2 regions of the Streptomyces sp. NPDC096132 genome follow, and region 2 is predicted to be linked to the other one. Evidence: predicted binding sites of a transcription regulator. Region 2 holds the regulator's gene; the other holds the start of a gene.
What was found. Region 2 encodes HspR, which represses chaperone genes until heat shock. Its sites were predicted from a motif close to TTGAGNNNNNNNNNCTCAA; they were not measured.
Positions count from the first base shown of each region.

Region 1: the regulator HspR is predicted to act here: its motif matches at 9,338-9,356, upstream of lon (endopeptidase La).

Region 1 is NZ_JBIWGA010000013.1:233,532-248,450, reverse strand. Features, by position in the region: gene ACIRF9_RS29525 (styrene monooxygenase/indole monooxygenase family protein) at 1-632, opposite strand, end outside; gene ACIRF9_RS29520 (GTP-binding protein) at 657-1,322, opposite strand; gene ACIRF9_RS29515 (DUF742 domain-containing protein) at 1,303-1,725, opposite strand; gene ACIRF9_RS29510 (roadblock/LC7 domain-containing protein) at 1,722-2,225, opposite strand; gene ACIRF9_RS29505 (nitrate- and nitrite sensing domain-containing protein) at 2,222-5,005, opposite strand; gene ACIRF9_RS29500 (hypothetical protein) at 5,375-6,163, shown strand; gene ACIRF9_RS29495 (MarR family winged helix-turn-helix transcriptional regulator) at 6,181-6,660, opposite strand; gene lon (endopeptidase La) at 6,901-9,315, opposite strand; gene ACIRF9_RS29485 (DUF5954 family protein) at 9,740-10,759, shown strand; partial or broken gene ACIRF9_RS29480 (sulfatase) at 10,903-12,120, shown strand; gene ACIRF9_RS29475 (rhomboid-like protein) at 12,306-13,202, opposite strand; gene ACIRF9_RS29470 (spermidine synthase) at 13,407-14,105, shown strand; gene ACIRF9_RS29465 (response regulator transcription factor) at 14,228-14,919, shown strand, end outside.
Region 2 is NZ_JBIWGA010000010.1:197,445-212,363, reverse strand. Features, by position in the region: gene ACIRF9_RS24550 (YIP1 family protein) at 1-503, opposite strand, end outside; gene ACIRF9_RS24545 (FG-GAP and VCBS repeat-containing protein) at 649-2,079, opposite strand; gene ACIRF9_RS24540 (heterodisulfide reductase-related iron-sulfur binding cluster) at 2,262-4,538, opposite strand; gene ACIRF9_RS24535 (MraY family glycosyltransferase) at 4,715-5,932, shown strand; gene dnaK (molecular chaperone DnaK) at 6,028-7,866, shown strand; gene grpE (nucleotide exchange factor GrpE) at 7,863-8,519, shown strand; gene dnaJ (molecular chaperone DnaJ) at 8,562-9,737, shown strand; gene ACIRF9_RS24515 (heat shock protein transcriptional repressor HspR) at 9,743-10,204, shown strand; gene ACIRF9_RS24510 (fibronectin type III domain-containing protein) at 10,294-12,327, opposite strand; gene ACIRF9_RS24505 (ATP-binding protein) at 12,734-13,105, shown strand; gene ACIRF9_RS24500 (Uma2 family endonuclease) at 13,209-13,856, shown strand; gene ACIRF9_RS24495 (PA14 domain-containing protein) at 13,875-14,919, opposite strand, start outside.

The sequences.
Region 1 (14,919 bases), on a different contig from region 2:
GGCATGACGAACAGTTCGCCGACGCCGGGGACGAGGTTGCAGCGGACCGCTTCCATGTCCGGGTGCTCGGGGCGCGGGCCCATGCCGTGGACGTAGGAGACGGCCAGCGCCCGCTGCGGCTCGGCGTACGGAGACCTCTCCGGATCCCGCGCGAACATCGACACCAGCTCGCCCTTGCCCGCCGAGACCAGGACGAGGTCGTAGGCCCGGGAGAAGTAGTCGAGGTCGGAGACGGCCGCGCCGTGGATGACGAGCTGGCCGCCGCGCTGGGCGAAGATCTCCATCCAGCCGGCCATCTTCACGCGCTGGTCGACGGACTGCGCGAACCCGTCGAGCCGGCCCACCCAGTCGATCGCGCGCTGCGTCGGGCCCGGGTCGTGCGAGCCGGGGGCCGCGACCGAGACGCCGAGTCCGGCGATCTTCGGGGCCTGGGACTCCCAGAAGTTCAGCTGGAAATCGCGCTCGTGCTCCAGGGCCGTGTGGAACATGCACTGCGTCGACATGACCCGGCCGGAGCGGATCTCGTCCGCCGTCCGGTTCGACATCAGGGTGACCTCGTACCCGTGCGACTGGAGGCCGAGGGCGAGCTGGAGACCGGACTGGCCGGCTCCGACGACGAGTATCTTCCGCATGCGGGGACGACTCCTTGGTCGGTGCTACTCGGGGGTTTCGTCGAGCGCGTGGCCCACCAGGGCCAGGAGGGTCTCGATCACCGAGATCCGGCGCCGCGCATCCATGATCATGACAGGTACGTGCGCGGGGATCGTCAGCGCCTCCCGCACGTCCTCCGGCTCGAACAGCTCGCTGCCGTCGAAGTGGTTGACCGCGACGACGTACGGCAGCCCGCAGCTCTCGAAGTAGTCCAGCGCGGGGAAGGAGTCCTTCAGCCGACGGGTGTCGGCGAGGACGACCGCGCCGATCGCGCCGCGCACCAGGTCGTCCCACATGAACCAGAACCGCTGCTGGCCCGGTGTGCCGAACAGGTAGAGCACCAGGTCGTCGTCGAGCGTGATGCGGCCGTAGTCCATGGCCACCGTGGTGGTGGTCTTCTCGGGCGTGCCGGTGAGATCGTCGGTCTCCGCGCTCGCCTCGGTCATCAGCGCCTCCGTCTGGAGGGGCTCGATCTCCGACACGGTGCCGACGAGGGTGGTCTTGCCGACGCCGAAGCCGCCCGCCACCACGATCTTGGTGGCTATGGGGGCTCGGGTGCGGTCCGTCTGCCAGGGCTGCAGGGGCTCGTCGGGTTCGACGAGACCGGTGACCGGCGGGGTGACCGGGGTGACGCCAAAGGAGGAGGCGGCGTCAGAGACGACGGAGTCCACTCAGCACCCTTTCCAGCAGAGCGCGGTCGGGACGGCCCGTACCGTGAGCGGTACCGGTGCCGTACACACGGATCTTTCCCTGGTCCGCGAGGTCGCTGAGCAGCACCCGGACCACGCCGAGCGGCATCCTCAGCAGCGCGGCGATCTCGGCCACCGTGCGCATACGGCGGCACAGTTCGACGATGGCCCGAAGCTCCGGCATGACCGTGGACTTGAGGGACCCATTCGTCAGTTCCTTGCGGTCCTCGGGCGCGTCGAGAGCCGCCACGAAGGTCTCCACCAGGAGGACGTGGCCGAAGCGGGTACGGCCGCCGGTGAGCGAGTAGGGACGGACGCGGGCGGGCTTGCGGTCGCCGCCGCGGACGGGGAGCTGCTGCTTCGCGTTCTCGTGCCCCGTGCTCATCGGGCGCTCCCCGCCGACTCCGACTCCAGGGATTTCCGTAGCTCGCTGCGGAGTTCGGGGGTCAGGACATGGCCGGCGCGGCCCACGAAGAGGGCCATGTGGTACGCCACCACGCTCATGTCGCAGTCGGCGGAGCCGTGGACGCCGAGCAGGGAGCCGTCGCTGATCGACATCACGAAGAGGCTGCCCTCCGCCATCGCGATCATGGTGTGTTTGACCCCGCCGAACTGCATCAGCTTGGCGGCGCCGATGGTGAGGCTGCCGATGCCGGAGACGATCGTGGCGAGATCGGCGGAGGAGCCGCGCGGGCCGGTGGGTTTGTCGCCTCGCGACTGCCGGGCCTCGTTGTTGCGGCCCGGGTCCGAGGACAGCAGGAGCAGGCCGTCGGAGGAGACGACCGCCACGGACCGGATGCCGGGCACTTCCTCCACGAGGTTGGTCAACAGCCAGTGCAGGTTACGGGCTTCACTGCTCAGTCCGAAGGTACTGGGCGCGGTCAACTGCTTGCCTCCTCGACTGTGCCCCCCGTGTCTTCTTCGGCATGTGCGTGTGCTTCTTGAGGTGCTTTTCGCTCTGCTCGAGGTGAGGGGGCCTTGTTCTGGCCCGTCTTCTCGGCGATCTCCGCTTCCACGTCGCGGTAGCCGGCCTCCGCCCCCCGGCGGAAGCCGCCCAGGCGGCGGCGGAGGGCCTCGGCATCGACCGAGCCGGTCCGCTGGCGCGGGGGTTGTACGGGGGTGGTGATCTTGGGGGTGCGCTTGGGCAGGCCCTTGTCGGTGACGAGTTCCTCGTCGGCGACGAGTTCTTCCGGGGCGTCCGGTACGCGGCTGTGCTGCGTGTCGCTGTCGTCGGCGCCGTCGGGTTCGGGCGTGGGGTCCTGCTCGCCGTCCGTCTTCCCTGGCGGGCTGGGCAGCAGGAGTTCCATGGTCGTCTCGGCGGGGAGCTCGGGAGCCTGGCTCTCGGGAGCCTGGGCCTCGATGGCCGGGCTCCCGGCCGAAGGCTCCTCCGCCTTGTCCTCCGCCTTGTCCCCCGGCGTGTGCTCCGCCTTGCGTACGGCGTTCTCGGCCAGGGCGACCAGCGGGTCGTCGGTGGGCTTCGAACGTCCCGGCAGGACGTTGGAGTTGGCCTCCGCGTCCGCGCCCGGCAGGGAGAAGATCTGGGTGGCGGACGACGCCGTCGTGGCCGAAGGGACCGCGGCGGCCGGGGCGGTGGCCAGCAGCGCGGTCGGCAGGACCACCACGGCCGCCGTCCCGCCCTGCTTCTGCTCGCGCAACTGCACCCGCACCCCGTGCCGGTGGGCGAGCCGGGCCACCACGTACAGGCCGAGGCCGAGGCCCTCGTCGCCCTCCTGGTCGTACGGGGTCTCCGGATCGAAGTCGGCGAGGCGGGAGTTGAGGCGGACGAGCCGCTCCGCGTCGAGGCCGATGCCCTCGTCCTGGACGGAGAGCATGACCTCGCCGTTCTCCAGGAGCCAGCCGGAGATCTCGACGGGGAGATCCGGCGGGGAGAACGAGGTGGCGTTCTCCATGAGTTCGGCGAGGAGGTGGCTCAGGTCGTCGGCGGCGAAGCCGGCCACGTGCGCGTGCGGCGGCAGGGAGGCGATGCGGACCCGCTCGTAGCGCTCGATCTCGCTGACCGCCGCCCGGACGACGTCCACCAGCGGGATCGGGCCCGCGTGCTGCTGGACGTGCTCGGTGCCGGCCAGGACGAGGAGGTTCTCGCTGTGGCGGCGCATGACGGTGGCGAAGTGGTCGAGCTTGAAGAGCGTCGACAGCCGGTCGGGGTCCTGCTCGCGCTCCTCCAGGCTCTCGATGACGGCGAGTTGACGCTCGACGAGACCGAGGGTGCGCAGAGCGAGGTTGACGAAGGTGCCGGAGATGGCGCCGCGCAGCCGCTCCAGCTGGGCCGCGGAGTCGGTGAGTTCGGCGCGCAGTTCCTCGCGGGCGTCGGCCATCTTCTGGCGCTGCCCGACGAGGTGCTTGCGGTCGGACTCCAGGGTGGTGACGCGCTCGTGCAGCGCGACGGCGTGCTCGTGCAGGGCGTTGACGGAGCGGACGACCTGGGCGAACTCGTCGTTGCGGCCGGTGAACCGCACCGGCTCCTCGGCGGCGGGGTTCTCGGTCTCGGCGAGCCGGGCCGAGCCGCGGCGCAGCACGGACAGCGGGAAGGTGAGGCTGCGGGCCATGCCGGTGCTGACGACGACCGCCAGCAGCATCAGGGCGCCGACCAGGGCGACGCGGATCTCCAGCGCGGTGACGTCGTCGTCGCGGAGCCGCGCGAGGTCCTTGGTGCGGTGGTCGTAGAGCGAGGACTCCACGCCGCGCATCAGGTCGACGCGGGCGGAGAGCGCGGCGTCCAGCTTCTTGGTGCTGGTGTCCAGCTCGTCGTCGCTCAGTGTGGGCTGGTCGGTGAGGTCGGTGAGGTACTTCTCGGCGGTGTCGACCTCGCCGCCGGTGACCGTGGAGTCGTAGGAGTCCACGGCGTCCTGCGGGGCGCCCTCGCGGAAGTCGGCGAGGGCCGCCTCGGAGCGCACCCGGGCCTGCTGGGCGGCCGCGCTGAGCGCGTCGCGCGCCTCGGTGTCGGCCTTGGAGGAGACCTTCTCGGTGGTCGTCAGACCGGTGATGGGGTCGTAGACGGACTTCGTGCTGGTGGGCACGTTCAGCGCGGCGCGGAGCAGTCCGCGGGCGGCGGAGGCCTGCTGGACGGCGGCGTCCAGTTCGGCGAGGGCGTACGCGCCGGAGCCCGCGCGGGGCGGCATGTCCTCCGCGAGCCGGTCGGCGAGGACGTGCAGCGCGGTGATGACCTTGGCGTACGCCTCGTGCGCCTCCAGGGCCGTGCTCTTGCCGGTGAGCGCGGACTGGCGGACGGACACGAGGGATTCGAGGGCCGCGCGCAGCGAGGCGGAGATCTCCGTCGCCTCCAGCTCGCGGGCCTGGCGGTCCACCCGGGCGCTGCCGTCGGTGGAGGGCGCCTCGGACTTGGGGCGGCCGGCCGCGATGTACGCGGTGACCTCGTCGCGCTCGTCCGCCACGGACTGGGCGAGGACGAGGGCGTCCTGGGTCTGCTCGGCCAGGGTGACCAGGTCCTGGGCGTCCTTCAGCTGCCCGGAGGCGGTGAGGACGGCGGGGGCGCCGGCTCCGGCGATGGCGGCGGCCACCACGGCCACGGCGACGATCAGCCGGTTGCGTACGTGGGTCGGACGGCCCTTGCCGACAGGGGTGCGCTCCGCGCCCCCCTCGGAGGCCGTCTTACTGCCTGTGCGCCGAGGCCGCGTCTTCTGCACCGGTGCTCGCATTCCTGACTCGTGTACCCATGGGCCGGATGTGACGCACCGTCAACTGGTGCGTACGCCCGGTTCGGTCCCCGACCCTCCCAGTGCCGGTGGGCGAGGGCCCCGCATCGCCTGCCCCGCCACCCGAAGGAGTGAACATCGGAGGGGAGTTGGCGGGCAAGTTCCACTGGCGTGTGCACGGCCCTTGCGCGGCAGGCCGGTTGGACGTGGGCGGCATGCTTTGACAGGATTCGCCGCCACACCTTCCCCGACCCCTGCATTACCCCCCAAAACAGGCGTCTGACCTGCGGGGCTACGCCCGTTCGGCGAGTGATGCAAGCCTTTTGGGGAGGCTGTGAAGGGGTCGTGCAGACTGGCCGAATGCGTACGGAACTTGTGTCGGAACCCGGCGATCCGGCCCGCCCCAACGAGGACTTCGCGAGCGTCGGACTTTCCGCCTGCGGACAGGGCGGTTCGGTCGTCGTCCTCGACGGAGTGACTCCGCCGCCGGGCGGCGCGGGCTGTCTGCATTCGGTCCCCTGGTTCACGGCACGACTGGGCGGGGCCCTGACCGAACTGACCGTTTCACTCCCGGATGTTCCGCCGGCCGAGGCCCTCTCCCTCGCGATTGCGCGTACCGCCGGGGCCCATGCCGAAACCTGTGACCTTTCTCACCCGCGCACCCCGCAGGCGACGGTGGCCGTCGCGCGCTGGTCGCCGGAGTCGGTGGAGTATCTGGTCCTGTCCGACGCGGTGCTGCTGCTGGCCGCCCCCGACGGCACGGTGACGCCGGTTCTCGACGACCGGCTGGCCCGGCTGCCGCGCGAGCTGCTCAGGAGCGCGGAGTTCGTCGACGGCACGCTGCGCAACCGGGAGGGCGGCTTCTTCACCGCCGCCGCGGATCCGTCGGTGGCCGCGCGGGCCGTGACCGGAAGCGTGCCGCGCGGGCGGGTGAGCGCCCTGGCCGCGCTGTCGGACGGAGCGGCCCGCTGGGCGGAGACCTTCCTCGCGGGCGACTGGACGGACCTGTTCGCCCTGGTCCGCGCCGAGGGGACGCGGGCCCTGGTGGACCGCGTGCGGGAGCTGGAGCGGGCGGACAGCACCGGGCGGGCGTTCCTGGGCCGGGCGAAGACCCACGACGACGCGACGGCGGTGTACGTCGAGCTGTGAGCGGGGCCGGCGTGCGGCTACTTCTCCATGCCCCGGTTCAGCTGGTGGAGCAGTCGGGCCAGTTCCGCGACCTCGCGGCGGTCCCAGTCGGAGAAGTGGGTGACGTACCGCTCGCGGCGGGCCTCGCGGACCCTGCTCACCCGGCTGCGGCCCTCCTCGGTCAGGTCGACCAGCCAGGCGCGGCCGTCCGCCGGGTCGGGCTCGCGGGCGATCAGGCCGAGCTGCTCCAGGGCACGCAGCTGACGGGACATGGTGGCCTTGCCGACGCCGATGTAGGCGGCCAGCTCGGTGGCGCGCTGCCGGCCGCACTCCTCCAGCCGGACAAGGAGGCCGTACGCGGCCGACTCCAGGTCCGGGTGGACCTCGCGGGCCATCTCGCCCTGGTTGGCGCGGGCACGGCGGAACAGCACCGTGAGCTCCCGCTCCAGGGAGAGGAACTCCCGGTCGCCCTGTTCCACCCCGCGCGGCGACGCGTCGCCGTTCGCTTCCTCGCGCACGTCAGCACACTCCTGTTTCCGCCGGTTCCCGTCATGGCCGCGGCTCTTCAAGTATTTCGCAGGCATGGACCGGCGGCGGTTCCCAGGGGCACTCCCACCTGCCTGTCTACGTGCGTAGCCTTCCATGGGCCGTCCGGGGGACGCCCCGGGGACGGGTGGGGGCGGGCGCCCGGGGAACGGGCGAGGGCCCGGGCCTCCCTCAGGAGGAACCCGGGCCCTGCCCTCATCCGGCCGCGTCCGTCACGCCGCGGCCGGAACCTGCGGCTTCGCGCCGTTCGTGGCGGGCGCGAGCGCCAGCTCCAGGACCTGGCGGACATCGGTGACGGCGTGGACGTCGAGCTTGTCCAGCACCTCCGCCGGGACGTCGTCCAGGTCGGGTTCGTTGCGCTTGGGGATGACGACGGTCGTCACTCCCGCGCGGTGGGCGGCGAGCAGCTTCTGCTTGACGCCGCCGATCGGCAGGACCCGGCCGGTCAGGGAGACCTCACCGGTCATCGCCACGTCCGTGCGGACGAGTCGCCCGCTGAGCAGGGAGGCGAGGGCCGTGGTCATCGTGATGCCGGCGCTCGGGCCGTCCTTGGGGACCGCGCCCGCCGGGAAGTGGATGTGCACGCCCCGGTCCTTCAGATCGCCGACGGGCAGCTCCAGCTCCGCGCCGTGCGACCGCAGGAAGCTCAGCGCGATCTGCGCCGACTCCTTCATCACGTCCCCGAGCTGACCGGTCAGGGTCAGACCGGCCGCGCCCGTCTCCGGGTCGGCCAGGGACGCCTCGACAAAGAGCACGTCTCCGCCGGCGCCGGTGACCGCGAGACCCGTCGCCACGCCCGGCACCGCCGTACGGCGCTCGGCCGGGTCCTGGGCGGACTCGGGCACGTGGTGCGGCCGGCCGATCAGCGCGCGCAGATCGGCGTCCGTGACGGTGAACGGCAGCTCCCGCTCGCCCAGTTCGTGCTGGGCGGCGACCTTGCGCAGCAGCCGCGCGATCGACCGCTCCAGGGTGCGCACGCCCGCCTCGCGGGTGTACTCGCCGGCGAGCTTGCGCAGGGCGCTCTCGTCCAGGACGACCTCGTCCCTGTTCAGTCCCGCCCGCTCCAGCTGGCGCGGGAGCAGGTGGTCACGGGCGATGACGACCTTCTCGTCCTCGGTGTAGCCGTCGAGGCGGACCAGCTCCATACGGTCGAGCAGGGCCTCCGGGATGGCCTCCAGGACGTTGGCGGTGGCCAGGAACACCACGTCGGACAGGTCCAGCTCCACCTCCAGGTAGTGGTCCCGGAAGGTGTGGTTCTGCGCCGGGTCCAGGACCTCCAGCAGGGCGGCCGCCGGGTCGCCCCGGAAGTCGGACCCCACCTTGTCGATCTCGTCGAGGAGCACCACCGGGTTCATCGACCCGGCCTCCTTGATCGCCCGCACGATCCGGCCGGGCAGCGCGCCGACGTACGTACGGCGGTGGCCGCGGATCTCGGCCTCGTCGCGCACGCCGCCGAGGGCGACGCGGACGAACTTTCGGCCCATGGCGTGCGCGACGGACTCGCCGAGGCTGGTCTTGCCGACGCCGGGCGGGCCGACGAGGGCCAGGACGGCACCGCCGCGCCTGCCGCCGACGACACCGAGGCCGCGCTCGCTGCGGCGCTTGCGCACGGCCAGGTACTCGGTGATGCGCTCCTTCACGTCCTCCAGGCCCGCGTGCTCGGCGTCGAGGACGGACTTGGCGCCCTGGATGTCGTAGCGGTCCTCGGTCCGTTCGTTCCACGGCAGTTCGAGGACGGTGTCCAGCCAGGTGCGGATCCAGGAGCCCTCGGGTGACTGGTCGGAGGACCGCTCCAGCTTGTCGACCTCCTTGAGGGCGGCCTCACGGACCTTCTCGGGCAGGTCGGCGGCCTCGACGCGGGCGCGGTAGTCGTCGGACTCCTCGCCGTCCTGCTCGCCGTTGAGTTCGCGCAGCTCCTTGCGTACGGCTTCCAGCTGCCGCCGCAGCAGGAACTCGCGCTGCTGCTTGTCGACGCCCTCCTGGACGTCCTTGGCGATGGTCTCGGCGACGTCCTGCTCGGCGAGGTGGTCGCGCAGCTGCTGGGTGGCGAGCTTCAGGCGGGCCACCGGATCGGTGGTCTCCAGGAGCTCCACCTTCTGTTCGGTGGTCAGGAACGGCGAGTAGCCGGAGTTGTCGGCGAGCGCGGAGACGTCGTCGATGGCCTGGACGCGGTCGACGACCTGCCAGGCGCCTCGCTTGCGCAGCCAGGCGGTGGCGAGCGCCTTGTATTCCTTGACCAGGTCGGCGACATGGCCGGGCAGCGGCTCGGACACGCTCTGGTCGATGCGCGTGCCCTCGACCCACAGGGCCGCGCCGGGGCCGGTCGTACCGGCGCCGATCCTCACGCGGCCGCGGCCGCGGATCAGCGCGCCCGGGTCACCGTCGGCCAGCCGGCCGACCTGCTCGACGGTGCCGAGCACACCGGTGCTCGCGTACGTCCCGTCGATGCGCGGCACCAGCAGCACCCTCGGCTTGCCCGGTTGTGAGCGGGCGGCGGCCTGGGCGGCCTCCACCGCGGCGCGTACGTCGGTGTCGTTGAGGTCCAGCGGGACCACCATGCCGGGGAGCACGACCTCGTCGTCGAGCGGCAGTACGGGCAGGGTGAGCGGTGCGGACGTCGAAGCCATGATCTCCCCTTCGGCAGTCAAGTTGAGCTATGCCGACTCAATGCACATGAGCCCGCGAATGTTCCCCGCGATGCGGTGCGTTCGCTGTCGGCGATCAGGAAAGGTCGGCGGCACCCCGCAAGCGCCGGGCTGCGCACCCCACCCCCGGCCCAGCGTCCCCACGGCCGCGTCACCACCCACCCCCGGCCCGGCATCCCCACAGCCACTTCGCCGCCCCGCCGACCACACCCCCGTACCCCCGCCGGTGCACGGGGCGCGCGCGAGCAGGCGACCGAAGCGAGGCCGACACCCCAGGGCGCTCGGGGGCGCGCCCAGGGGTGGTGCGCCGCCGGACATGCCTCTCCGCTCCCCGCTTCCCCCACCCCGCCCACCCACTTCCGGCATTCACCCCGAAGCCACCCCACCCCGCGACCACAATGCGCGTATGACCGATGACTGGAAGCGACGACTCGACGCCCTGCACGCGGAGTTGGTCCGCCGGGACGACCCGGTCGCCTGGGTGATGGAGGCGGACGCCGTGGAGGCCTCCCGGCGCTACCCCCACATCGCGCTGCGCGGACCCGTCTTCGGTGTCGCCTCCTGGGACCCCATCGGCGCCGAACCGCGCTGGCGGCTGCTGAAGCCGGTGGTGGACGGCATGCCCCAGCAGGCCCGGGACGGGCTGAACTCGCACCTGTGGTTCACGGCGAAGGACGGCACCGACGACCCCGCAGTCCGGCGCGCGCTGCTCGCGGCCGTGTCGGTGCTGGAGCGCGACCCGGCCGACGAGGTGGAGGCGCTGGGCGTGCGTTACCGCGTCGTACGCGGCGACGAGTTCGCACGGACCGGCGACGAGGGCCTGGAACCGCCCCGGCCCACCGACCCGGAGCCCGTGTCCCCCGTGTGGGAGGAGCGGGCCGCAGACCCCTCCCCGGACGTGGGCTTCGCCCTGGACCCCGGCCGCGACGAGGGGCCGATGGCGGGCGCCCTGCGCCTCGGCCTGCGCGACTTCGTCTACACGGGCGCGCGCTTCCCCGCCGACGTGCGCGCTGACTCCGCGCGGGCGGCCGCCACGCACCCGGACGTGGTGCGGCTGCCCGTCGGCTTCGCGGTGGCCGAGCGCGGCGACGCCGGCTGGACCCCGTGCGGCTCCCTGCACCCGACCCCGCACGACGCCCGCCGCTCGCTCTACGACGGGATGTCCCGCGTCTGGGCGATGCTGTACCGCTACGACGACCGGAAGAAGGCCCGCTACGCCCGCGCCGCCGAGGCGTTCCGGGCGGCCGGCCGGGCCGACGAGGCGAGCGTGGAGGACCGGCTGTTCCGGGTCTGCCGCGTCGAACGCATGATCCGCATGGGCCCGGACGGCCCCGAGCCGCCCCGCCCGTCGGACGTCGACGAGTACGGCCCCATGAAGATCCACCCGACCCTGCGCGAGGACGGCACCGTCCGCTACGACGACTGACCCACGCCCGAGGCCGCCATACCTTCGCAAGGCTTCCGCCGCACCCCCGCAACAGAACTCACAGGCAATTCACGCACACTGCAAGCCTGTTCACAGTGAGCAAGCCGCCCGAAACTCGGGCACAACGGGGCCAGGGGGACGCCATGAGCGACGCATCCGAGACGACCGACGGGCGCCGGCCGGGCCGCCGCACCCTCGTCGCCGGAGCCACCGCGATCGCGGCCGCGGCGGTCACCACCTCCCTGGCCGTACGCGCGGCCCGCACCGCCGGCGACGGACGGACCCCGGCCGCGGCCACCCCCGCCCCGGCGGCCCGCAGAAGCGCGACCCCCACCCCCTCCCCCACCCCGACGCCCCGCCCGCGCACCCGCTCCGACCACCGCCCGAACATCCTCTTCGTCCTCACCGACGACCAGCCCAAGGGCACCGACTGGGCACTGCGGCAGACCCTCGACTGGCTGGGCCGCGACGGCGTCACCTTCGAGCGCGCGCACGCCAACACCCCGCTGTGCGCGCCGTCCAGGGCGTCCATCATGTCCGGGCGGTACGCCCACCACCACGGCGTCCTCGACACCCGCCACCCCTCCCACCTGGACCAGCACACCACCGTCCAGCGCCGGTTGCAGGAGGCGGGCTACCGCACCGGCCTGTTCGGCAAGTACCTCAACTACTGGCACCCCGCCGACAACCCGCCCCACTTCGACGAGTGGCTCCTCCAGGAACCGGTCGCCTACACCAACGGCCACTACAACGACGGCGGCACCGTCCGGACCATCCCCGGCTACAACACCACCGTCATCAAGGACCGCGCCCTCGCCTTCATCGAGAAGTCCCGCACGGACACCCGCCCCTGGTTCGCGTACGTCGCCACGCGCGCGGCGCACGAGGTGAACATCCCGGACGGAAAGTACGCCCACGCGCGCGTGCCCTCCTGGGACGGCCGCCCCTCGGTCTTCGAGACCGCCAAGGCCGACAAGGCCGACAAGCCACCGTTCCTGCGTGCCGCCCACCACTCCTTCGACGAGGGCAGGGCCCTGCGCGCCCGCCAGCTGCGCACCCTGCTCTCCGTGGACGACGCGATGCGCGACTTCCACGACAAGCTGCGCGAGCTGGGCCGGCTGGAGAACACCCTGGTGCTGTTCACCAGCGACCACGGCCTGTGCTGGGGCGACCACGGCTGGCTGCGCAAGTCGGTGCCGTACCGGCCGAGCCTGGAGGTGCCGTTCCTCATGTCGTGGCCGGCCGGCGGCCTGGCCAGGGGCGGCACCGACGACCGCCTCACCTGCCACGTCGACATCGCGCCCACGTTGCTGGCCGCCGCCGGCGTCACCCCCGACACCCCGCACGACGGCCACTCCCTCCTCGACCCGCGCAACGACCGCCACCACGTCCTCGCCGAGTGGTGGTGGAACCGCCAGGACAAGGTGCCGATCCACACCTGGGCCTCGTACGTGGGGAAGACCGAGCAGTACACCGAGTACTACCGGGGCCGCCTGGACACCGACGGCCGCCCCCGGGGCTCCGGCGAGGTCCTCTTCCGCGAGTACTACGACCTGCGCGCGGACCCGTACCAGCTGACCAATCTGCTGCACGGGGCGAGTGCGGAGGACGAGCAGCGGTTGGGAATTCCAGGGTTGGCGCGGGGGCTCGCGGCGGCGCGAGGGGTCTGATCGCCGTCAGGCCCTGATACGGCGCTGCCACCCCGGCTCCAGCGCCGCACCCACGGCCACGTCCCCACCCCGATCGCCAGCGCGATCAGATGCCCCCAGTTGGTCAGCGGGTCCGTGAAGGCGATCAGGTCCTGGAGCAGCATCGCGCCGAACGCGGCGAGCAGGGGCCACCGCAGCCACGGCCGGAGCAGCCCGGCCAGGGCGCCCACGCTCGTGGCGACGCCGAAGCTGATGCCGTAGTCGAGGCGGTGCAGCGAGCTGTCGGGCAGATGGCCGACCAGGACGGCGAGGCCCACGGGGACCTCGGTCGCGAGGGTGGCCAGGACGTGCCCGAGCAGGAAGACGACGGCTGTCCGGGCGCCGCCGAGGCGCCGCTCCAGCGCGCTGAGGACGATCAGGAAGCCGAGAGTGAAGGGGGAGAGGAGACCGCCTGCCACCCACAGCGCGCTGGCGATCAGCACCAGCGCCGGGGTGCGCAGCAGATGGGCCACATCGGTGCTGGAGCCCTGATGGAGGGTGTGCACGAGGGCCGGGTCGGCGTGCGCGGCGACGAAGGAGGTGACGGCGAGGACGGCGGCGTAGGACAGGGTGAAGGGGACGGGGATCCGCGGCAGGCTTGCGCGCCGGGTGCGCGGGCTCGCCTCGACGGGTTGCGTGACCGGCCGTGGGACGCGCTGGCCGGGGATGCCGTCCAGCAGACCGGAGACGTCGGGAAGGGGCGGGCTCGTACGGGCCGCCGTGGGTTCCACTGTGAGGCGCTCCTTCCGTTTCACCCCACCCTTCGTGCCCGACCTGTGCCCTGTCTGTGATCGGCGCCACGCGGGGGCCGATTCACAGCAAGCTCTGAGATTTCCTCAGGGCTCCGGAAGGTTCAGCGCACAGGAGTTCGTCAGCGTCACACCGGCCCCTCACCCCCGTCCGGCCTGCGGTCTCCCGAATACCTCAACGAACCGTCAGGGAAGTGCCAGGATGGGTTGATGTCCGCCTCGTACGACCTCCACGACGTACCCGAAGTGCTCGACCGGCGCGAGGGACCCCACGGCGAGATCGTGTTACGCCGGCACGGCGAACTGCTCCAGATCATCGCCAACGGCTGCTTCCTGATGGACACCTCCGACGGCCGCTCGGAGCGACTGCTCGTGGACGCCGCGCTGGCCGCGCTGGACGGCCGCCCCGCACCCGACCTGCTGATCGGCGGCCTGGGAGTGGGCTTCTCGCTCGCGCACGCCGCCGCCGAACCGCGCTGGCGCGCCGTCACCGTCGTGGAGCGCGAGCGGGCCGTCGTCGACTGGCATCTCGACGGGCCTCTGTCCGCCGTATCCGCGCGGGCCCTCGCCGATCCGCGCACGAAGATCGTGGAAACGGACCTGCTGGATTACGTCAATGAGACATGCGACACGTTCGACGTGGTATGTCTGGACATCGACAACGGGCCCGGCTGGACCGTCACCGAGGACAACGACGGCCTCTACTCGGTGGCCGGACTCGCGGGCTGTGCAAGGGTGTTGACACCCGGTGGCGTACTGGCCGTCTGGTCCGCGCAGCCCTCTCCGGAATTCGAGGGAACCTTGGGGAATGCCGGGTTCCAACAGGTGCGTACCGAAGAGATCCCCGTTGCCCGAGGCGTGCCGGACGTCGTGCACCTCGCCGTTCGCCCCGCCGTCAGACCTGGATAGCAATGGCGAGGTGACTCCGGGTACGTTGCATCCCTGACGCCGATCATTTACGCGTCAACCGCAGTCATGCGCAGACAAGGGATCACCCCACTGGTTCCGGAAAGCACACTCAGGGGCGGGCGATGGAGCAGACACACACCTCGCACAACGGCACGACGACGGCGACCCCGGGCGCGCAGCGGCGCGTTCTGGTGGTCGAGGACGACCCGACCATCGTCGACGCCATCGCGGTCCGCCTGCGCGCCGAGGGATTCCTCGTGCAAACGGCGGGCGACGGCCCGGCGGCCGTCGACACCGCCGAGGCCTGGCAGCCCGATCTGCTGATCCTCGACATCATGCTGCCCGGCTTCGACGGTCTGGAGGTCTGCCGGCGCGTGCAGGCCGCCCGTCCGGTGCCGGTCCTCATGCTCACCGCGCGCGACGACGAGACCGACATGCTGGTCGGGCTCGGCGTGGGCGCCGACGACTACATGACCAAGCCGTTCTCGATGCGGGAACTGGCCGCACGCGTGCACGTGCTGCTGCGCCGGGTGGAGCGGGCCGCGATCGCGGCCACCACGCCGCGCAGCGGGATCCTGCGGCTCGGCGAGCTGGAGATCGACCACGCGCAGCGCCGGGTGCGGGTGCGCTCGGAGGACGTGCACCTCACGCCCACCGAGTTCGACCTGCTCGTGTGCCTGGCGAACACGCCGCGCGCGGTGCTCTCCCGTGAGCAGCTGCTCGCCGAGGTCTGGGACTGGGCGGACGCCTCCGGCACCCGCACGGTCGACAGCCACATCAAGGCGCTGCGCCGGAAGATCGGTGCCGAGCGGAT
Region 2 (14,919 bases):
AAGGTGACGACGAGGGCCGGGCCCCACATCGTGTAGTCCCGCATCTGCAGGAACGTCTGGTTCGGGGCGACGACGATGCCCCGCAGCAGCTCCTTCCAGTGCAGACGCGGCCCGATCGGGCCCGAGGGCGCGGCGGGACCGGCGTGATAGGTCTCACCCTGGCTGTACTGCTGGTGCTCGCCGACCGAGAACGCCTGGGTGTGCCCGGGGTTGTTCGCCGCGTACGGGTCGTGCGGCGCGCCGCCACCGAAGTACTCCGGCTCGTCGTTGCCGCCGCCGTTCCCGTGCGGCGGCCACTGACCGCTCCCGCTCCCACCGCCGTACGGCGGCTGCTGGCCGCCCCGGTACTGCGGCGGGTACGGCTGCCCCGCCGGCTGCGGGTAGCCGTACGACGGCCCCGAGGGTTGGCCCTGCGGCGCCTGCTGCCCGTACGGAGGGTGTTGCGGTCGCGCTTGGGGGGCGCGGCCATCACGGCCGCCACGTCCGATCCTGAATCCAGCCACGTACTCGAACGTACCTGGTCCCGGGGGTCGGCGTGACGGCCGTACGGCTCCGGGTCACCTTTGCTGCCGAGCTGTGACATCCCTTAAGGGGAACGTCCCTAGGGGAAAACTCCCCCACGGGCAGGCGGCTTTGACGGTGGCCGCCTCACTGCCCGAAGGTGAAGCCCAGCTGCGGATATCCCGTCGCCGAGACCCCCGTCGCCGCCGGACCGAAGCTCACCGCGCCGGTCGTCGTCAGGCCGGAGGCGGAGCCGCGCAGGGTCGTCACGGTGCCGTCCCCGTTGTTCTCGTTGCGGGCGCCGACGCTCAGGTCGGCCTTGCGGTCGCCGTTGAGGTCGGCGAGGTGGACGGCGCTGCCGAAGAAGTCGTTGTCCTCGTTGCCGCCGGGCACGCCGGCCGTGTTCTGGGAGTACGTCCTCGCGCCCGTGCCCGTCAGACCGGCGGCGGAGCCGCGCAACAGTGTGACGGCGCCGGTCTGCCAGGCGCTGCCCAGAGCCTCGAAGGGCGCGCCGACGGCGACGTCCGCGTAGCCGTCGCCGTTGACGTCGCCGACGGAGAGGGAGTCGCCGAACCAGTCACTGGACTCGGCGGTGTCGGGGACACCGGGGCTGTTCTGGGTGATCGTCGCCTGGGGCGTGGCGCGTACGCCGCTCACGCCGCCCAGATAGGCGCGGACCGAGCCGCCGTCGTTCGCGGAGACGGTGCCCGGGGCCGCGGAGGTGACGACGTCGTCGTAGCCGTCATGGTTGAGGTCGCCGACGACGGCCGTGCGCCAGCCGCCGCTGCTCAGCACCCGCTGAAGGGTGAAGCCGGAGCGGGAGCCCCGGTACACCAGGTTGCCGTCCACGAACGTCGAGTCGTCCGGGTGGTAGGTCCCGCTGATCACCAGGTCGTCGGTGCCGTCGCCGTCGACGTCGCCGGCGGCCAGGGACTGGGCGCCGTAGATGTTGCCGGTGTACAGGTCGGTGTTCAGGGCGGAGCGCGACGCGGCGCCCGCGCCCTTGGTGAAGCCGCCCTTGAAGATCCACACGTCTTTGCCGGTGCTGCCGACGGCCAGGTCGGCCTTGTGGTCCCCGGTGAAGTCGCCGACGGCCAGGGACATGCCGTAGCGCTGGTGGGCGGAGGGGGCGGGGTCGGGGACGGACCGGGCGCCGGAGAGGCCGTTGCGGCCGCCCCAGACGATCACCGCGGTGCCGGCCTCGGCGTCCTCGTCCTCGACGCCGACGACCAGGTCGGCGTATCCGTCGTTGTTGAGGTCGCCGAAGGCGAGCGCCGAGCCGAACCCGTCGTCCTTCTCGGCCGCGCCCGGGATGCCGGGGTAGTCCTGGGTGATGACGGTGCGTCGGGAGGCCTTGATCCCGGACCGGGAACCGTAGTTCACCACGACGGCGCCGGCCCGCGCCTTGCCGCCGACGGTGGCGCCGGGGGCGGCGGTGACGAGGTCGCGGTAGCCGTCGCCGTTGAAGTCGTCCGCGTACTTGGCGGGGGCTGCGGCGGCGGGGTCGGGCAGGGCCAGGGGGGCCAGGGCGGCGGTCAGTACGGTGGCCGTGAGGGCGGCGAGCTTGGGCGTGCGCAACGGGTTCTCCTGAGTGCGGCGGCATACCGCTCGGCGAATGGGTCGGCGATCAGGAGACCAGTGGTAACCGGCAAGGGTTGTAGGGGAGTTGGGTGAATTCTCGGGGTGGCCGTGCCGGGCGGGAACGGCGAACGCCCCCGTGCCGGAGAGGGGCGCGGGGGCGTTCGTGGGGTGGCTGGGAGCTACTTCACCGGAGCAGGCTCCGGCTCGTTCTCCGTCTCCGTCTCGCCCGCCGGGGGCTCGTCGTCGACCGGGGTCTTGACCGACTCCAGCAGGAGCTGGGCGACGTCCACGACCGTGATGGACTCCTTGGCCTTGCCCTCGTTCTTCTTGCCGTTCACGGAGTCCGTGAGCATGACGAGGCAGAAGGGGCAGGCGGTCGAGACGATGTCCGGGTTCAGGGACAGGGCCTCGTCGACGCGCTCGTTGTTGATGCGCTTGCCGATCCGCTCCTCCATCCACATCCGCGCGCCGCCGGCGCCGCAGCAGAAGCCGCGTTCCTTGTGGCGGTGCATCTCCTGCTGGCGCAGGCCGGGGACGGCGGACATGATCTCGCGCGGGGGCGTGTAGATCTTGTTGTGGCGGCCCAGGTAGCAGGGGTCGTGGTAGGTGATGATGCCCTCGACCGGGGTCACCGGGATCAGCTTGCCCTCGTCGACGAGGTGCTGGAGCAGCTGGGTGTGGTGGATGACCTCGTAGTCGCCGCCGAGCTGCGGGTACTCGTTGCCGATCGTGTTGAGGCAGTGCGGGCAGGTGGCGACGATCTTCTTCGCCGACTTCGGCTTCTTCGTCTCCGGATCGTCGTCGTCCTCGCCGAAGGCCATGTTCAGCGCGGCCACGTTCTCCATGCCGAGCTCCTGGAACAGGGGCTCGTTGCCGAGGCGGCGGGCGGAGTCGCCGGTGCACTTCTCGTCGCCGCCCATGATCGCGAACTTGACGCCCGCCATGTGCAGCAGCTCGGCGAAGGCCTTGGTGGTCTTCTTCGCGCGGTCCTCGAGGGCGCCGGCACAGCCGACCCAGTAGAGGTACTCGACCTCGGTGAGGTCCTCGATGTCCTTGCCGACGACCGGGATCTCGAAGTCGACTTCCTTCGTCCACTCCAGGCGCTGCTTCTTGGCCAGGCCCCAGGGGTTGCCCTTCTTCTCCAGGTTCTTGAGCATCGTGCCCGCCTCGGAGGGGAACGAGGACTCGATCATGACCTGGTAGCGGCGCATGTCGACGATGTGGTCGACGTGCTCGATGTCGACGGGGCACTGCTCGACGCAGGCGCCGCAGGTGGTGCAGGACCACAGGACGTCCGGGTCGATGACGCCGTTCTCCTCGGCGGTGCCGATCAGCGGGCGCTCGGCCTCCGCGAGAGCCGCCGCCGGGACGTCCTTCAAAGCCTCGGCAGAGGCCTTCTCCTCGCCCTCCATGGTCTTGCCGCCACCCGCGAGCAGGTAGGGCGCCTTGGCGTGGGCGTGGTCCCGCAGGGACATGATCAGCAGCTTGGGGGAGAGCGGCTTGCCGGTGTTCCAGGCGGGGCACTGCGACTGGCAGCGGCCGCACTCGGTGCAGGTGGAGAAGTCGAGCAGGCCCTTCCAGGAGAACTGCTCGACCTGGGAGACGCCGAAGACGTCGTCGTCACCGGGGTCGGTGAAGTCGATCGGCTTGCCGCCGGAGGTCATCGGCTGGAGGCCGCCGAGGGCCGTCTCACCGGTGGCGTTGCGCTTGAACCAGATGTTCGGGAACGCCAGGAAGCGGTGCCAGGCCACGCCCATGTTGGTGTTGAGCGAGACCACGATCATCCAGATGAACGAGGTGCTGATCTTCACCATCGCGGTGAGGTAGATCAGGTTCTGCAGTGTGGTGACGCCCAGCCCCTTGAAGGCCAGGACCAGGGGGTACGAGGCGAAGTACGCGGCCTCGTAGTGCTCCACGTGGTGGATCGCGCCCTCGAGGCCGCGCAGCAGGTAGATCGCCAGGCCGATGGTGAGGATGACGTACTCGACGAAGTACGCCTGGCCGGCCTTGGAGCCCGCGAAGCGGGACTTGCGGCCCGGGCGCGACGGCAGGTTCAGCAGGCGGATCACGATGAGCACGGCGATGCCGAGGACCGTCATCACACCGATGAACTCGATGTACATCTCGAACGGCAGGAACCCGCCGATGATCGGCAGCGTCCAGTCGGCCTCGAAGAGCTGGCCGAAGGCCTGCGCCAGGGTCGGCGGCAGGGTGAGGAAGCCCACGGCGACGAACCAGTGGGCGAAGCCCACGATGCCCCAGCGGTTCATCCGCGTGTGGCCGAGGAACTCGCGTACCAGGGTCACGCTGCGCGCGTACGGGTTGTCGGTCCGGCTGCCGGCGGGCACCGGCTGGCCCAGTTTGAAGTACCGGACGAACTGACCGATGGCGCGTGCGAGCAGCGCGACGCCGACCACGGTCAGGACCAGCGACACGATGATCGCGGCGAGTTGCATGAGGGGGCTCCTCGGGCGAAATTACTAAGCGGTAACTTATGCAGTCCGTCTGAGACTACCCCCATCCTGCGTCGCACTGTAGCTGGCAGTGAGGTGATCTGGATCGCTGAGGGTCACCTCAGAGTCTGACCGTGTTATTCGTACCAAATTGGTACATTTGTGACTAATTTATATCCGTGCTCTACGGGATCGCCGCCGCCACCACCGCCCTCTTCCTCGCCGCCGTCCTCGCCGCCCTGCTGCGCGTGCCCGCTCTGCGCCTCGGGTTCGTCGAGCGGCGGCAGCGACAGCGGCGGGTGCCGCTCTCCGGGGGAATCGCCGTCGTCCTCGCCACCTGCCTCGTCGCGATCGCCGGGGACCGGTGGGGGATCGCCCCGCTCGGTGACGACATCGGCGTGCTGCTCATCGCCGCGGGCGCCGTCGCGGGACTCGGGCTGGTCGCGGACGTGTGGCGGCTCAAGGCCCGGCTCCTGGTCCTCGGTACGGCGGTGGCGGCCGCCTTCGTCGTGCCGTACGGCGACACGGGCGTGCTCGCCGGAGCGGTTGCCGTCGGCTGGATCACCTTCGTGGCGCTGGCCTTCCGGTCCCTCGACCACGCGGACGGGGTGGCCGGCACGGTCGGCGTCGTCACCGCGTTCGGGGCCGCCGCGTGCGCCGCGGTGGAGGTGCTGGACGGGCCGGCGGTGCTGATGAGCGTGCTGGCCGCCGCGCTGACCGGCTTCCTGATGCACAACTGGCCCCCCGCGCGCGTGGCGCTCGGCTCGTGCGGCTCGCTGTTCGCCGGCTTCCTGCTCGCCACCGCCGCGGTCACCGCGCGCGCGGGCGGCGACGAGGCCGAGGGGGCGGGCGTGCTGTTCGCCCTCACGGCCGTCGCGGCCGCCGACGCCGTCCTCGTCGCGGTGGCGCGGCGGCTGGCCGGGCGACCCCTGCTGCGCGGCGGCCCCGACCATCTGGCGCACCGGCTGCGGCGGCTCGGCCTCACCCCGCAGGGGGTGGCGGTGCTGATCGGCGCGGCCGCCTTCTCCGGGGTACTCGTCGGGACCCTCGCGCACACTGGATGGGTCGACGCGCAGGCGGTGTGGTGGGTGGCCGGCGGGGCCCTGGTCGTCGTACTCGGACTGCTGCGGGTGCCGGTGTACGGGCCGCCACGCGCGCGTGGCCCGTACGGCGCCGCACCCGCGCGTGCCGGTCGTCGCGACCCTCGTGCCGGCGCCCGCTTCGGACCCCGCTCCGGGTCCCGTCAGGGTGCTCGCCCCGGTGCCCGCCGGGCGGCGGTGTACGGCCCCCGGCGTCAATCCGAGTCCGCTGTGGAGCACCCTGAAACGGGTGATCGTCGAGTCGGTCGAGGTGCGTCTTCCCAGGTCAACGGCTCCTTGCGTGTAAGGAACGGATAAGAGTTGAGTGGGTCCGACTCAGGTCTGTTGACCCAGTGGCGAGCCTCGTGCACACTTGAGTCCGTTCCACTCAAGTCAGCTGGAGGAAGATCACCATGGCACGTGCGGTCGGCATCGACCTGGGCACAACCAACTCCGTCGTCAGCGTTCTGGAGGGCGGCGAGCCCACCGTCATCACCAACGCCGAGGGTGCCAGGACCACGCCGTCCGTCGTCGCCTTCGCCAAGAACGGTGAGGTGCTGGTCGGCGAGGTCGCCAAGCGCCAGGCGGTCACGAACGTGGACCGGACCATCCGCTCGGTGAAGCGCCACATGGGCACCGACTGGAAGATCGAGCTCGACGGGAAGCCCTTCAACCCGCAGCAGATCTCCGCGTTCATCCTGCAGAAGCTGAAGCGCGACGCCGAGGCCTACCTGGGCGAGAAGGTGACCGACGCGGTCATCACCGTCCCGGCGTACTTCAACGACTCCGAGCGCCAGGCGACGAAGGAGGCCGGCGAGATCGCCGGTCTGAACGTCCTTCGTATCGTCAACGAGCCCACCGCGGCCGCGCTCGCCTACGGCCTCGACAAGGACGAACAGATCATCCTCGTCTTCGACCTCGGTGGCGGCACCTTCGACGTGTCCCTCCTGGAGATCGGTGACGGCGTCGTCGAGGTGAAGGCCACCAACGGTGACAACCACCTCGGTGGTGACGACTGGGACCAGCGCGTCATGGACTACCTGGTCAAGCAGTTCCAGGCCGGCCACGGCGTGGACCTCTCCAAGGACAAGATGGCGCTGCAGCGCCTGCGCGAGGCCGCCGAGAAGGCGAAGATCGAGCTGTCCTCGTCCACCGAGACCTCGATCAACCTGCCGTACATCACGGCGTCCGCCGAGGGCCCGCTGCACCTGGACGAGAAGCTCACCCGCGCCCAGTTCCAGCAGCTGACCGCGGACCTGCTGGAGCGCTGCAAGACGCCGTTCCACAACGTCATCAAGGACGCCGGCATCTCCCTCTCCGAGATCGACCACGTCGTTCTCGTCGGCGGTTCGACCCGTATGCCCGCCGTCGCCGAGCTCGTCAAGGAGCTGACCGGCGGCAAGGACGCCAACAAGGGTGTGAACCCGGACGAGGTCGTCGCCATCGGCGCCTCGCTCCAGGCCGGTGTCCTCAAGGGTGAGGTCAAGGACGTCCTGCTCCTCGACGTGACCCCGCTGTCCCTCGGCATCGAGACCAAGGGCGGCATCATGACCAAGCTGATCGACCGCAACACCACGATCCCGACCAAGCGGTCCGAGATCTTCACGACGGCCGAGGACAACCAGCCGTCCGTGCAGATCCAGGTCTACCAGGGCGAGCGCGAGATCGCGGCGTACAACAAGAAGCTCGGCATGTTCGAGCTGACCGGTCTGCCGCCGGCCCCGCGTGGCGTCCCGCAGATCGAGGTCTCCTTCGACATCGACGCCAACGGCATCATGCACGTGACCGCGAAGGACCTCGGCACGGGCAAGGAGCAGAAGATGACCGTCACCGGCGGCTCCTCGCTGCCGAAGGACGAGGTCGACCGCATGCGCCAGGAGGCCGAGCAGTACGCGGACGAGGACCACCGCCGCCGCGAGGCAGCCGAGGCCCGCAACCAGGGCGAGCAGCTCGTCTACCAGACCGAGAAGTTCCTCAAGGACAACGACGACAAGGTCCCGGGCGAGATCAAGACCGAGGTCGAGGCGGCCGTCGCCGAGCTGAAGGAGAAGCTCAAGGGCGAGGACACCGCGGAGATCCGTACCGCCACCGAGAAGGTCGCGGCCGTCTCACAGAAGCTCGGCCAGGCCCTCTACGCCGACGCCCAGGCCGGGCAGGCCACCGCCGGCGGTGCCGGTGAGGCCCCGAAGGCCGACGACGACGTCGTGGACGCCGAGATCGTGGACGACGAGCGCAAGGACGGTGCCGCGTGACGGAGGAGACCCCGGGCTTCGAGGAGAAGCCCGACGTCCCCTCCGGCGCCACCCCTGAAGACGCCGAGCCGAAGGCCGCCTCCCCCTCCTCGGGGGAGGGGGCGGCCCCGGCCGGGGACGCGAACCAGACAGCGGGTCTGGTGGCCCAGCTGGACCAGGTGCGCACCGCGCTCGGCGAGCGCACCGCGGATCTCCAGCGCCTCCAGGCCGAGTACCAGAACTACCGCCGCCGGGTCGAGCGCGACCGGATCGCCGTCAAGGAGATCGCCATCGCGAACCTCCTGACCGAGCTCCTGCCCGTGCTCGACGACATCGGCCGCGCGCGGGACCACGGCGAACTCGTCGGCGGCTTCAAGTCCGTCGCCGAGTCGCTCGAGACCGTCGCGGCCAAGATGGGCCTGCAGCAGTTCGGCAAGGAGGGCGAGCCCTTCGACCCGACGATCCACGAGGCCCTGATGCACTCGTACGCGCCCGATGTCACCGAGACGACGTGCGTGGCGATTCTGCAGCCCGGGTATCGAATCGGCGAGCGCACCATCCGCCCCGCGCGGGTGGCCGTCGCCGAGCCCCAGCCCGGCGCCCAGACGGTGAAGGCCGAGGAGGCCTCCGCCGAGCCCGGCGAAGAGAAGGACAACGGCCCTGAGGAGGGCTGACGTAGACACCGAGGGGAACACCGGAAAGGGGGCACGTCGGGGATGAGCACCAAGGACTTCATCGAGAAGGACTTCTACAAGGTCCTCGGCGTCCCCAAGGACGCCACCGAGGCCGAGATCAAGAAGGCGTACCGGAAGCTCGCCCGCGAGTTCCACCCGGACGCCAACAAAGGCAACGCCAAGGCGGAGGAGCGCTTCAAGGAGATCTCCGAGGCGAACGACGTCCTCGGCGACCCCAAGAAGCGCAAGGAGTACGACGAGGCACGCGCCCTCTTCGGCAACGGCGGCTTCCGCCCCGGGCCGGGCGCCGGCGGCAACTTCAACTTCGACCTGGGCGACCTCTTCGGAGGCGGCGCCCAGGGCGGGGGCGGATCCGGCGGCTTCGGCGGCGGCATCGGGGACGTCTTCGGTGGCCTGTTCAACCGCGGCGGCGGCGGTACGCCCCGTACGCAGCCGCGGCGCGGGCAGGACATCGACACCGAGGTCACCCTGACCTTCACGGAGGCCATCGAGGGCGCGACGGTCCCGCTGCGCATGTCCTCGCAGTCCCCGTGCAAGGCCTGCTCCGGCACCGGCGACAAGAACGGCACACCGCGCGTGTGCCCGACCTGCGTCGGCACCGGCCAGGTGGCCCGGGGCTCGGGCGGCGGGTTCTCGCTCACCGACCCCTGCCCCGACTGCAAGGGCCGCGGTCTGATCGCGGAGCACCCCTGCCTGGAGTGCAAGGGCAGCGGCCGCGCGAAGTCGTCCAGGACCATGCAGGTCCGCATCCCCGCCGGGGTCACGGACGGCCAGCGCATCCGCCTCCGCGGCAAGGGCGCACCGGGCGAGCGCGGCGGCCCGTCCGGCGACCTCTACGTCGTCGTCCATGTCGGCGCCCACCCGGTGTTCGGCCGCAAGGACGACAACCTCACGGTGACGGTGCCGGTGACGTTCGCCGAGGCGGCCCTGGGCGGCGAGATCAGGGTCCCCACCCTCGGCGGCCCGTCCCTGACCCTGAAGCTGCCGCCCGGCACGCCCAACGGCCGCACCATGCGGGCGCGGGGCAAGGGCGCGGTCCGTAAGGACGGCACTCGCGGCGACCTGCTGGTCACCGTGGAGGTGAGTGTCCCGAAGGACGTGACGGGGAAGGCTCGTGACGCACTGGAGGCGTATCGCGAGGCGACCGCGGAAGAGGACCCGCGGGCCGAGCTGTTCGAGGCCGCGAAGGGAGCTTGAGAGTGATGGACGGCCGTCGACGCGGTGACACTTTTCGTGGGCCGTATGAACTGACCGAGGAGACCCCGGTCTACGTCATCTCGGTGGCGGCCCAGCTCTCCGGCCTGCACCCGCAGACGCTGCGCCAGTACGACCGTCTGGGCCTGGTCTCCCCCGACCGCACCGCCGGCCGGGGCCGCCGCTACTCGGCCCGTGACATCGAACTGCTGCGCACCGTCCAGCAGTTGTCACAGGACGAGGGCATCAACCTGGCCGGCATCAAGCGGATCATCGAGCTGGAGAACCAGGTGGCCGCCCTGCAGTCCCGGGTGGCCGAGCTGCAGTCCGCCCTGGACGGCGCGGCGGCCGCGATGCAACAGCGCGAGGCAGCGGTCCACGCCTCCTACCGCCGTGACCTGGTCCCGTACCAGGAGGTCCAGCAGACCAGCGCGCTGGTGGTGTGGCGGCCGAAGAAGGCCAAGGACTGAGGTACTCATGTGAAGGGGGCCCGGATCTCTCTCCGGGCCCCCTTCACGCTGTCCCGGTCAGACGGCCGGCATGGTGACCACGGTCGTCCTCATGCGGTAGTGCCGGTGGTGCGGAACACGTGGTCGCCTACGGGCATCGATTCGGTCCCGTCCGCGTACACGGCGGTGACTTTGTAGAAGACGGTCGTGTCGGTCGGTGCGGTGTAGTCCGAGTACGTGTCGCCGAAGGGCGTTGGTGTCTCGCTGAGCCTGACGTAGGCCTGTGCGACGGTGTCCCAGCGGTAGACGTAGTAGCCGGTCGCCGTGCCGTAGGTGTCGTTCTCCGGGCTGTAGCCCACGGTGAGATGGCCTTCTGTGGAGTAGTGCTCGCCTTCCACGTAGAGGATGTCCGACTCATCCGGATAGGTCTCCGTCGGCATCAGGTCGAGTTCGGTGACCTCGACGAAGGCGGCGGAATCGATGTCCAGGGCGTTGCCGTCATTGTCGACGGCCACGACCACATACCGCAGGTTCTCACCGTCAGGCAGGTTCAGCTCCCGGTTCTGGGACCAGGTGGAGCCGTACGGAAGGCTGTCGGTGATGTCCGTGTACGTCCAGGCGCCGTCGCCGTACACACCCCGGTAGATGCGGTGGTCGGCGAGGTCCTCGGCCGGGCTGTCGTCCCAGTCGAGCCGGACGCCGTATCCCATCGCCGTCGCGGTCAGGCCGGTCACCGCGGCGGGGGCGGTGTAGTCGCCGACGTGGTCGATGGTGACGGAGTTCGAAGCAGGGCCGACGTTGCCGTGGCTGTCCACGGCACGGACCCAGTAGGTGTGCGTGGTGGAACGCTCGATCTCGGTGTCCACGTAGGACTCTCCGCCCCTGCCGCCGATCCCGACGCCGTCCCGGTAGACGGAGAAGTACGAGATGTCGGCGTCCGCGTCCGTGCTCCAGGACCAGTTCAGGGTGATGCCGCGCTCCGCGTCGACGGCCGTCACATCGTCCGGGGCGTAGACCGGGGCGGTGGTGTCGATGTCCTTCGACCAGTACTCGGCTGTGCCCGAGGGCGCCGACGCGTTGCCGTGGGTGTCGACGGCGGTGACGACGTAGTAGAAGGTCTCGCCGGTCGTGGGCAGGTCATCGGCGTAGGAGTTCGCGATGATCGGTGTCGGGCCGCTCAGCAGGTTCGTGTCGGTGAGGGCGACGGGGTAGGACGCGGACCGGTACACCCGGTAGCCGGCCAGGTCCGACTCGGTGTTCGCTTCCCAGAAGAAGCGCGCAGTGGTGACGCTGCCGATGGCCCAGTTGTCCTCCACGCCGATGGGTGCGGCGGGCGCCGTCGTGTCGACGGTGATGACGCCTTGGTCGGCGGTGCCGGTCGAGGTGTTGCCGGTCTTGTCGTAGGCGCGGACCTCGTAGTAGTAGGTCTCGCCGGTCACCGGGAGGCTGGTGTCCGTGTACGACGTCGACGCTGTCGTGGCGAGCGGCTTGCTGCCGAAGGAGGCGCCCTTCAGCCGTCGGTAGACCTTGTACCCGGCGAGATCCATCTCCTTGTTCTTCGCCCAGGTCAGCTTGGCCCTTCCCGTCTCCGCGTCGTACGACACCGCAGCCCCGGCCGGCGTGAGCGGCTTGACCTTGTCGACGGTGGCGGAGGTGCGGGGGGCGTAGTTGAACTTGACCTTGGCGCTGCCGGTCCAGTTGACGTAGTCGACGCGGAGGGTGTGCTTGCCGGACGGGATGGTCAGGTTGACCGTCTTCGACACCGTGGTGGAGGTGTTCTTCCACAGGTCGATCTTGCGGGTGCCGTCGATGTAGACGCGGATGCCGTCGAGGCCGGAGGCGGCGAGGGCGAAGGGGCCGCCGGAGCCGAAGTCGCGGGTGACGGTCCAGCGGACGCCGAAGGTGTCCTTCGGGAGGCCGGAGGCGGGGGCGCCGCTCCAACTCTGGTCGATCGCGCTGTCGCAGTCGGTCTTCTTCGGGGTGCCCTTGAACGTGGTGTTCGCGAAGAGCTGCCGCTTGTAGACGGGGGAGGTGCAGGTGGCGGCCGCGGAGGCGGGCACGGCGACGGCCGTGAGCAGGCCGCCGACGGAGGCGAGCACGATCGCCGTCGCGGCGGCTGCGGTGGTGCGTCTGGCGGGGATTATGAACTCCTCGGTCGTGAGGGTCGTCGGCCGGTAAAAGGATCTGACGACGATCACGACTCGTGGAGGCGGCGCGGGGTTGTGCGGGCTTTCCTGTGAATCAGGAGTGCCTGAAATGATCGGGGCCGCCGCTGTACGACGACGATGTGTGCAACGCAGACTCGTGAATGACGGCATGCACGGATGGCGGGCTGTCGCGGCCTCTGATTCGAGCTCGGCCAGATTCAGGGCATCGGGCCCCATGTGCTTCCTGTATGCACGCCACCAGCCTTTGCCGCTGGACTCGGACATGGCGATCAACGCCTCGACATAGGGATCCTCTGAGCAACCGCTCGGTGAGGACCGAAGTTCGACCGGCTTCGATGTGCCCTAGCTGTCCGCGTGTTGGCGCGCAAAGGAGCCGCCTCCTATGAACCCAGCCCGTCGTGCCGCCCACCGCTCCGCTCAACTCGCTCACGAATACAGCCTGTTCACCCTGGCGGACGCGACCTCGCCCCGGGGCTGCCGGGACTTCGTCCGCGCCGCCCTCTTCACGCACGACCGGGAACCCCTGGGCATGCCGGCCGCCCTGTGTACCTCGGAGCTCGTCACGAACGTGCACCTGCACGCCAAGGGCACCGCCATGCTCCGCATCCGGCTGAGCCCGGCCCGGCTCCGGGTCAGCGTCTTCGACGAGAGTCCGGACCCGAGGAGATGGCGGATGTGTGGGGGGTCGCGGACGGGAGAGCGGGGCGGTTCGCTAAGGGCGTGTGGTTCGAGCTGGGCTCGCTCGAACGGGTGAACTGGAGGTAGTTCCCCTGGTCAGCCGTATTGCCGTACTTACCGTGATCGCGTTGCTTGTGCCCCGAGCACACCCAGCCCACACTTGAGGAGGAGGTGCCGCCGTGACCGCTCTCGCACACGAGAGGCCCGAGATCATGCCCGAGGCTCAGGCTGAATTCTTGAACGTATCCGACCCGGATGAGGGCCTGTGGCAGCTGTGGAAGGCCATGGAACTCCCCGAGGGCTACCGCGCTGAGATCATCGAGGGAGCCATCGAGGTGTCGCCCACCGGTCGCTTTGCACATTCCCAAGTCGTCAACCGCCTCAGGGATGCCCTGGTGATCTTTCTGAAGGACGGCGAGTACGGCGCTTGGAACGACACGAACGTGCTCCACTCACGGAGGGTATGGATTCCGGACGGGCTCGTGGCACCTCGGGACGCCGAGCTGGCCGAGGATGAGGACGGCCTAGGGATCAAGGCTTCCGCAGTCGCGCTGATCGTCGAAGTCGTCTCCCCCGGCAAGAGCAACCAGGACCGAGACCGCATGCGCAAGCGTCGCGAATACGCCCGTGCCGGTATCCCCGCCTACGTCCTCATCGACGACTGCGACGGCCAGGGCGCTGTCACCCTCTTCACCGGCCCCCGTCCCGACAAGGCCGACTGGGACGACATCCACCGCGTCCCCTACGGCACCGAAGTCACCATCCCCGAAGGCCCCGTCAAGGGCTTCGTGATCGGCGAGGCGATCACGGGCCCGAAGCGGGGCTGACGGGCAAACCGCCGTCCGCTACGGCGCGGTGACCGCCGAGTCGGCCGCCGGCAGGGACTCGGAACCGTCCTCGGCCACCGCGGTGACCCAGTAGAAGGACGTGGTTCCGCGCGGCACGCCGGTGTCGAAGTACTCCAGGGCTCCGCTGGGGAGTTCGGCGATCGTCTCGTAGGCGGAGGTCTGCGGGTTCCAGCGGTGGACGCGGTAGCCGCCGGCCTGTTCCGGAGCCGAGTCGGCGAGCCCCTGCCAGGTCAGCCGGTTGCCCTCGTCGCCCTCGGTCGCCTCCGCAGTGAGGGTCAGCGGCGACCCGTCGGGTGTGGCCACGCTCGGCGTCATGTCGAGCTCGGTGGCGATCACGATCTGCGCCTCACCGGTCCATGCGAACGACGAGTTCCCGGCGTCGTCGAGGGCGTCGACGATGAAGCAGGACTCCTCACCCTCGGGGAGGGTGACGTACGCGTAGGAGGTGGTGCCGGCCGGCACGGAGTAGCCCGGGTACAGGGAGCACACCTGCTCCTCCCCCTCGTCGCCCCAGAGCTCACCCCGGCGGACCGTGTAACTCTCCAGGTCCGCCGTCGGGTTGGCGTCCCAGTGCACCTCGAAGCCGTACTCGGTGGGAGTGACCGTCACCCCGGTGACGGCGGACGGCGGGGTCACGTCCCGGAGCCTGCCGACCACGGCGGTGGACCGCGCGGACTCGTTGCCCGCCGCGTCCAGCGCGGTCACGCGGTAGTAGTAGTAGGCGCCCTCCACGGCGGTGGAGTCCAGGTACGAGGTCTGGTCGGTGGTGCCGATCGGGATGTAGGTGCCGCTCAGGCTCGCCGCCCGGTACACGCGGTACGACGTCGCTCCCGCGACCTCGCTCCAGGCGAACTGGAGCCCCTCCGGCTTGCTGGCGGTGGGGCCGAGGGCGGGCGCGGCGGGGGCGGTCCGGTCGGCTGTGGTGACCGTCCTGACGGCGGTGCCCGCCGACTCGTTGCCCGCCGTGTCGTAGGCGCGCAGCTCGTAGGCGTAGGCCGAGCCGGTCACCGGGAGGGTGTTGTCGGTGTACGTGGTGGAGGCG